2 regions of the Pseudomonas sp. KH_050 genome follow, and region 1 is predicted to be linked to the other one. Evidence: predicted binding sites of a transcription regulator. Region 1 holds the regulator's gene; the other holds the start of a gene.
The links. The regulator FliA, encoded in region 1, starts transcription of late flagellar genes. The targets are predictions, from matches to a motif close to CTAAAGTTTNNNNNNNNNNNGCCGNTAA.
Positions count from the first base shown of each region.

Region 2: flgM (flagellar biosynthesis anti-sigma factor FlgM) is a predicted target of FliA. The motif match lies at 2,305-2,332, and genes of this name have one in related genera.

Region 1 is NZ_CM174478.1:4,638,237-4,642,417, forward strand. Features, by position in the region: gene AC3IUA_RS21070 (chemotaxis protein CheA) at 1-737, opposite strand, end outside; gene AC3IUA_RS21075 (protein phosphatase CheZ) at 763-1,551, opposite strand; gene AC3IUA_RS21080 (chemotaxis response regulator CheY) at 1,575-1,946, opposite strand; gene fliA (RNA polymerase sigma factor FliA) at 2,114-2,854, opposite strand; gene fleN (flagellar synthesis regulator FleN) at 2,851-3,681, opposite strand; gene flhF (flagellar biosynthesis GTPase FlhF) at 3,800-4,181, opposite strand, start outside.
Region 2 is NZ_CM174478.1:1,579,801-1,583,981, reverse strand. Features, by position in the region: gene cheR (protein-glutamate O-methyltransferase CheR) at 1-397, opposite strand, end outside; gene AC3IUA_RS07260 (chemotaxis protein CheV) at 443-1,375, opposite strand; gene flgA (flagellar basal body P-ring formation chaperone FlgA) at 1,457-2,218, shown strand; gene flgM (flagellar biosynthesis anti-sigma factor FlgM) at 2,369-2,695, shown strand; gene AC3IUA_RS07245 (flagella synthesis protein FlgN) at 2,743-3,210, shown strand; gene AC3IUA_RS07240 (flagellar brake protein) at 3,306-4,052, shown strand; gene AC3IUA_RS07235 (MFS transporter) at 4,139-4,181, opposite strand, start outside.

The sequences.
Region 1 (4,181 bases):
AAGTTGCCTTTGCCGTGCAACTGGTCGAGCAGCGCTTCGAATTCGTCGTCGGTAATTTCGTTGCTGGCCGCTGGGGCTACTGGCGCTGCAGGCTCGGCCGGTGCGGCGAGTGCGTCGACCGCGAACTGCCCCTTGCCGTGCAGCTGATCGAGCAACGACTCGAACTCGGCATCGGTGATTTCATCGCTGCCCGACGCTACCGGCGCCGCCGCGGGTGCCTCGGCCTGGGCCTTCACCGCATTGAGCGAGTCGAGCAGCAGTTCGAATTCGTTATCAGTGACGTCGCCCGAATCGCTCTCGGCAACGGGTTCGGCACTGACTTCAACCGCCGCTGCAGTCTCGGCTGTAGCAGGCTCGGCCAGACGCGCCAAAGCCGCCAACAACTCCGGCGTTGCGGCGGTGACCGCAGTGCGCTCGCGGACTTCGGTGAACATGCCGTTCACCGCATCCAGCGCTTCCAGAACCACGTCCATCAATTCCGAGTCGACCCGTCGCTCACCCTTGCGCAGGATGTCGAAGACGTTCTCGGCGATGTGACAGCACTCCACCAGTTCATGGAGCTGGAGGAAGCCGGCGCCCCCTTTTACAGTGTGAAAACCGCGAAAGATTGCATTGAGCAAATCCGCATCATCGGGTCGGCTTTCAAGCTCGACCAGCTGTTCGGACAGTTGCTCAAGAATCTCGCCGGCCTCAACCAGGAAATCCTGAAGGATCTCTTCATCGGCGCCGAAGCTCATTAATGGGTGCTCCTACTAGGTCGGCCTAAAATCCAAGGCTGGAAAGCAAATCGTCGACATCGTCCTGACCGGACACAACGTCTTCTCGTTTATCGGCATGAATCTGCGGACCTTCACCCTGAGACAGATGTTTTTCTGGATCTTTTTGCGCAAGGATCGATTCACGGTCATGTTCAATGCCGGCAAAACGGTCGACCTGACTGGCCATCAGCACCAGTTTGAGCAGATTGCTTTCGACTTCCGTGACCAACTGGGTCACGCGCTTGATCACCTGACCGGTAAGGTCCTGGTAATCCTGCGCCAGCAGGATGTCGTTGAGATTGCCCGAGACGATACGATTCTGTTGCTCGCTGCGCGTGAGGAAACCGTCAACCCGCCGGGCCAGCTCGCGGAACTCTTCGGCACCGATTTCGCGGCGCATGAAACGTCCCCAGTCGGCACTCAAGGCCTGGGCGTCATTGCTCAGGCCGTTGACCAGCGGCGTGCTGTTCTCGACCAGATCCATGGTGCGGTTGGCCGCAGCCTCGGTCAGCCTGACCACATAGGACAGGCGCTCAGTGGCATCCGTGATCTGTGACACTTCCTTGGCTTGCGGCATGTTCGGGTCAATCTGAAAATTGACGATCGCACTATGCAGTTCGCGAGTGAGCTTGCCGACTTCCTGGTACAGGCCACGATCACGGGTCTGGTTGAGCTCATGGATCAGTTGCACAGCGTCGCCGAACTGACCTTTCTCAAGGCTGTCGACCAGTTCGCGGGCGTGTTTTTTCAGGGTCGATTCAAAATCGCCCTGTGATGTTTCGTAATGCTCCATAGCTCCCCCCGTGACAATTTCGGTCAACCGATGCGTTCGAAGATTTTTTCAATCTTTTCTTTTAACGCCTGGGCCGTGAAGGGTTTGACCACGTAGCCATTCACTCCGGCCTGAGCGGCCTCGATGATTTGCTCACGCTTGGCTTCGGCCGTGACCATCAACACCGGCAGGTGCTTGAGTTTTTCATCGGCACGCACGTGGCGCAGCAGGTCGATACCGGTCATGCCCGGCATGTTCCAGTCCGTTACCAGAAAGTCGATGCTCCCGCTGTTGAGGACCGGAATCGCGGTAGTACCGTCATCCGCCTCGACCGTGTTGGTGAACCCAAGGTCACGCAACAGGTTTTTAATGATCCGCCGCATCGTTGAGAAGTCATCAACGATGAGGATTTTCATGTTCTTGTCCAATTCGACCTCCAAGCAGTCTTAAACGCGCCCAGCACCTGGACACGCCACTCAATCATTTCGGCGTAACACTCAGCGGCTGCATGGAGCACAACAGGCCGTGACCGGTGCGCAAAAACGCCGTACCAGCCTCGTTCGCAGTGTCCCCACACTGCCTGTCAGCGCGCTCGCCACTCCCCCAAACGCCCCCGCAAGCGGGCCGCGCACTGGCTGTGTAACTGGCTGACCCGCGATTCGCTGACCCCCAGGACCTCACCGATTTCCTTGAGGTTCAGCTCTTCGTCGTAGTACAGCGCCAAGACCAGTCGCTCACGCTCCGGCAAATTGGCAATCGCGTCCGCCAACGCAGCCTGGAAACGCTCATCTTCCAGGTCACGCGACGGCTCGAGATGAGCACTCGCGCCATCCTCGTGCAGCCCTTCATGCTCGCCGTCCTGCAACAGATCGTCGAAACTGAACAGCCGGCTGCCCAAGGTGTCGTTCAAAATCCCGTAATAATCGTCGAGACTCAATTGGAGTTCGGCCGCAACTTCGTGATCTTTAGCGTCACGACCGGTTTTAGCTTCAATTGAGCGAATGGCATCACTGACCATCCGGGTATTGCGGTGAACCGAACGCGGCGCCCAGTCACCTTTACGCACCTCATCGAGCATCGCCCCACGAATACGGATACCGGCATAGGTTTCGAAACTCGCACCCTTGCTGGCGTCGTATTTGGTCGAGACCTCGAGCAGGCCGATCATCCCGGCCTGGATCAGATCCTCGACCTGCACACTGGCCGGCAGACGCGCCAGCAAGTGGTAGGCAATCCGCTTGACCAATGGCGCATGACGCTCGATCAGTTCGCACTGACTGTCACGCGCCGAGGATTTGTAAAGGTTGTAGCCGCTGGCTGTCATAGCACCGGTCCTGCCGTTTGATGCACCAGCCGCTCGACGAAGAATTCCAGGTGCCCGCGCGGATTGGCCGGCAACGGCCAGGTATCGACCTTCTGCGCGATGGCCTTGAATGCCAGCGAGCACTTGGAACGCGGGAACGCCTCATAGACTGCACGCTGCTTTTGCACCGCCTTGCGCACACACTCGTCGTAAGGCACCGCACCGACGTATTGTAAGGCCACGTCGAGAAAGCGATCAGTGACCTTGGTCAACTTGGCGAACAGGTTGCGCCCTTCCTGGGGGCTCTGCGCCATGTTGGCGAGCACCCGGAAGCGGTTCATGCCGTAATCGCGATTGAGCAATTTGATCAGTGCGTAAGCGTCGGTGATCGACGTCGGTTCGTCGCAGACCACCAGCAATACTTCCTGGGCCGCGCGCACGAAACTCACCACCGACTCACCAATCCCGGCGGCGGTGTCGATCACCAGCACGTCGAGGTTGTCGCCGATATCACTGAACGCCTGGATCAGCCCGGCATGCTGCGCCGGGCTCAGGTGCACCATGCTCTGCGTGCCGGAGGCCGCCGGGACGATGCGGATTCCGCCGGGGCCCTGCAGCAGCACATCGCGCAGCTCACAGCGCCCCTCGACCACATCGGCCAGAGTACGTTTGGGTGTCAGCCCCAACAAAACGTCGACGTTCGCCAGCCCCAGATCGGCGTCCAGCAGCATGACGCGCCGGCCGAGCTCCGCTAGAGCCAGGGACAAGTTCACTGACACGTTAGTCTTCCCGACGCCACCTTTGCCGCCGGTCACCGCGATAACCTGTACGGGATGCATGCTGCCCATGTTCTTTCTTTACCTTGTCTTGCTTAGACGGAGGCCACATAACTGGCTGCGCGTTCCCACTGGAACAATGCATGGCAGACCATCGATGTAGGTACACTGCAATCTATTCATGATTACCTCAGCCGACCCGCTTGGTCGGGCTGTGATAGAGATCAGCGAACATATCAGCCATGGCTTCTTCGCTGGGTTCTTCCTGCATCTGCACACTCACCGCGCGACTGACCAATTGATGGCGTCGTGGCAAATGCAGATCATCCGGGATCCGTGGCCCATCGGCCAGATAGGCAACCGGTAACTGGTGACTGATCGCCAGGCTCAACACGTCGCCCAGACTCGCGGTTTCATCCAGTTTAGTCAGGATGCAGCCGGCCAGCCCGCAACGTTTGTAACTGTGATAAGCAGCGGTTAGAACCTGTTTCTGGCTGGTGGTTGCCAGTACCAGATAATTTTTTGACTTGATCCCGCGCCCGGCCAGGCTTTCCAGTTGCATGCGCAACGCC
Region 2 (4,181 bases), 3.1 Mb from region 1:
CCAGGCTGGTCCGCTCAAATTCATCGATCGACATGGACAGCGAATAAGGCTCCTGCCCCGACGAGCAGGCCGCCGACCAGATGCGAAGGCGCTGACCCGGACTGGCCTTGATCGCCTCCGGCAGCACCTTGTTTTTCAGCACCTCGAACGGGTAGGTGTCGCGAAACCACAGGGTTTCGTTGGTGGTCATGGCGTCCACCACCATCTCGCGCAATCCACTGCGCGGTTGGGTCTGAATACGTTGAATCAGCTCACCCAAGGATTTGATGCCTTGCTGCTCCATCAGTTTATTGAGACGGCTCGACACCAGATACTGCTTGTTTTCACCGAGCAAAATGCCACAGGCTTTTTCCAGGAAGACCCGGAACTGTTCGAAATCCAAATTACCCGTAGACAAAGATGCCGCCTCTTAAATCGTGTTGACCACCAGGGGCAGACGCCCCTAGCTGATGTCTGCTGTTTTGATCCGGTCGACTACCCGGGATGCCAGGTCATCAGGACGAAATTTGGCAAGGAAGTCATCGGCACCGACCTTCTTCACCATCGCCTGATTGAACACTCCTGACAACGAAGTATGCAGGATGATATGTAGCTTTTGCATGCGAGGGTCGTTGCGGATCTCGGCCGTAAGGGTGTAACCGTCCATTTCTGGCATTTCGATGTCGGAAATCATCATCAGAAACTCTTCTTCCGGCTTCTTGCCCTCGTCGACCAGCTTGCGCAGGTAGTCCAGCGCCTGCCGGCCGTCGTTCAACGCCACGACTTCAACTCCAACCGTTTGCAGACAACGCGAGACCTGCTTGCGCGCCACCGACGAGTCGTCGACCGTCAGCACCCGCAGTGAAACCGCCTTGTGCCGGGTGTCAACGTCTACCACGCCGACCGAAATGGCTTCCGAGGTCGGCGCCACTTCAGCCAGGACCTTCTCGACATCGATGATTTCGACCAACTGATTGTCGACCCGGGTCACCGCCGTCAAGTAATGATCGCGCCCGGTGCCCTTGGGTGGCGGATGGATCTCCTCCCAGTTCATGTTGACGATGCGCTCCACCGACCTGACCAGAAACCCCTGGGTCTTGGTGTTGTACTCCGTGATGATCACGAAGGGATTGCTCTGATCGAGCAATCGACCGGAACCGGTGGCCATTGCCAGATCCAGGATCGGAATGGTCGCCCCGCGAATATTCGCCACACCACACACGACAGGACTGGACTTGGGCAGCAGGGTCAGCTTCGGGCATTGCAGCACCTCGCGAACCTTGAACACGTTGATCCCATACAGCTGTTGGCCGTCGAGACGGAACAACAACAGCTCAAGGCGATTCTGCCCCACCAGTTGCGTGCGCTGGTTTACCGAATCCATTACACCAGCCATGCCCAGACTCCTACACCAACGCTAAGTGTGTTGCGACGCACATTCATCACTAAACGGCACGGCGCTTGCTTTTTAACTCTTATGAATGCACATACGACATTTTTCCGACGTCTCACAGCACAGTACCGCAAATTGCTTTGCGCGCTGTCCGCGTTGTGTTTTTTCAACCTTGGCAGCCCTGCCCTTGCTGATTCGGTTACCTTGCCTGATCTGCTTATCGGCGTCACTCAGGGCTTTCTTGAATTCACCGTCGAAGATTATCTGGCAACCAGCCAAACCGCAGGACGCTATGAAATCCAGGTCAACCAACTCGACCCACGCCTGCGCATGCCGATGTGCGACAAGGAATTGACAGCGACTCTGGAGAGTCCGGCCCAGCCGTTGGGTCGCGTTACCGTGCGGGTGCGATGCGATGGCGCCTCGCCCTGGACGGTGTTCGTCCCCGCTCAAGTGCGCCTGTTTCGAGAAATTGTCACCGCCACCCGCCCGCTGAAACGTACGGGAATCATCAGCCCGGAAGACGTCATCTTGCGCGAGCGCGACATCAGCCAGATCAATCAGGGCTATCTGACCTCTATCGATCAGGCGATCGGGCAGAAACTTGTCCGACCAATGGTCAGCGACCAGGTCATCACCTTGGCTCACATGGAGCAAGCGGAGGTCGTTCGCAAAGGCGATCAGGTCGTGATTTCCGCCCGCAGCGGGACGCTCAGTGTACGAATGCCTGGCGAAGCGTTGTCCAACGGGGGCCTGAGCGAACAGATCAGGGTCAAGAATCTGAACTCTCAACGGGTGATCAGGGCGCGTGTGACCGCCCCGGGTCAGGTCGAGGTCGCCATGTAGGGAACTGGCGCTACGCCCCAGCCTTCCCTAAACTGTGCCTCAAGCAGGGCAAGAGTCGCTGCGCGCGCGCTCACCGATAATCGGGCCTAAAGTTTTTCAGGGTATGGCCGAAAACATGGCAAGCGTCCAAATACCCAGAGGTTTTCCATCATGGTCATCGATTTCAGCCGATTAAATAACGCCCCCACACTCACAGGCAGTACGCGTACCAGCGGCACCCGGGAAACCGGCGACGCCGGTAAATCCGCGCCGGTGAATACCCCGGTCGAACAAGCCAGTACCAGCAAAAGTGGGGAATCGGTACATCTCAGTAATGAGGCTCAACAGTTGCAGAAGGTCACTGACAAGCTGCGCGATCAACCTGCTGTCGACAAGGCCCGCGTGGCCGGATTGAAGCAAGCGATTGCCGATGGCAGCTATAAAGTCGACAGCAACCGTGTAGCCAGCAAACTGCTCAACTTCGAAGCCCAGCGCTAGCCAACGGCCTGCGCCAGGCTTTTGGACGCTTAAAACCAAGGCCAGCCATGCACGACACTAATTTACTGCAACTGATCACTGACGATTTTGCTCCAACGGGACAGTTGCTGGAGTTACTGCAAACCGAATCCCTGGCGTTGCACGGTCGCGATATGCCCCTGCTCGAAAATATTCTCGCGCAAAAACAGGCTCTGATCATTTTGCTTGAACAGCATGGCCGTTTACGCAGCCAGATCCTTGTCAGCCTGAACCTGCCTGCCAATCGCAGCGGCCTGGAACAACTTGCCGGGCAATCGGCGATTGGCGATCAACTGCTGGCGCAAAGCGATGCCCTCAACCAGCTTCTGGCCCAATGCCAGGCAGCCAATGAACTCAACGGTCGCTCGATCCAGGTTCAGCAAGCCACCACTGCCAATCAGTTGAAAATCCTCACCGGTGGCGAGCCTCCTGCCCTCTATGATGCTCGCGGATCAACCTCCCTGCTGGCGAAGCCGCGCCCGCTCAGTCAAGCTTGAATTCCTAACGAGCGCGCCCTATCAAGGCGCGAAACTAGCTGGCAAAATGCCAGCTCATTGCGTGTAGTGGTATTTTGTCTGGAGATTGATGAACCGTGTTCAATGCCTTAAGCGCGGAAGACGCTCCGCAGCCACCGAAGGTGCTCACCACTCCTTTGGAAATCGCCGCCAACCTGCGGCTACTGCAAGAGAGCCATGATCCACTGATCATCACCTTCCACGAGCGCACTCAGCGCTTTCAGAGCTATCTGGTCGAAATCGATCGAGACCGCAATACGATTGCCCTGGACGAAATGATTCCTCGCGATGGCGAACGTTTCCTGCTCAATGGCGAAGCATTTCGCGTCGAAGGCTTCCACGATGGCGTGCGGATTGCCTGGGACAGTAACGGCACTCTGACGATCGACGAAGCCAATGGCAGTCGCTGCTATCGTGGCGCGATGCCTGTCGAGGTGGTCTATCACCAACGGCGCAATGCCTTTCGCGCGGCACTGAAGCTGGCGCAGCTGGTCAACATCGAGCTCGGCGGCGCAAAACTCAAGGTCCCGGTCAATGGCAAGCTGCTGGATATTTCGGCGACTGGCTGCAAGTTGCGCTTTGAAGGCGAGATCTGCGGCCATCTGCAGCTCGGCGAAGTCTACGACCGCTTCATCGCCGCCCTGCCCTTCGGCAACATGACCGCGCCGGTCGAATTGCGTTACCTGCATTACGAAGAGCGGATCGACACCACCTTCGCCGGCGTACGCTTCCACAACATGAGCGGCCTGGTGCAACGACAGGTCGAGCGTTTCGTCTATCAGCTGCAGCGTGAAGCACGCCGCTTCGATAAAGACGATATGTGAAGCTGATGCCGCAATAGAAAACGGGCAGTCCCTCGCGGTGACTGCCCGTTTTTCGTTCTAGTGGCCGCTACTAGCCACACCGGCCACTAGGGCCTTGCGGCACTGAGACCATGGGGGTGATCCGCCCCA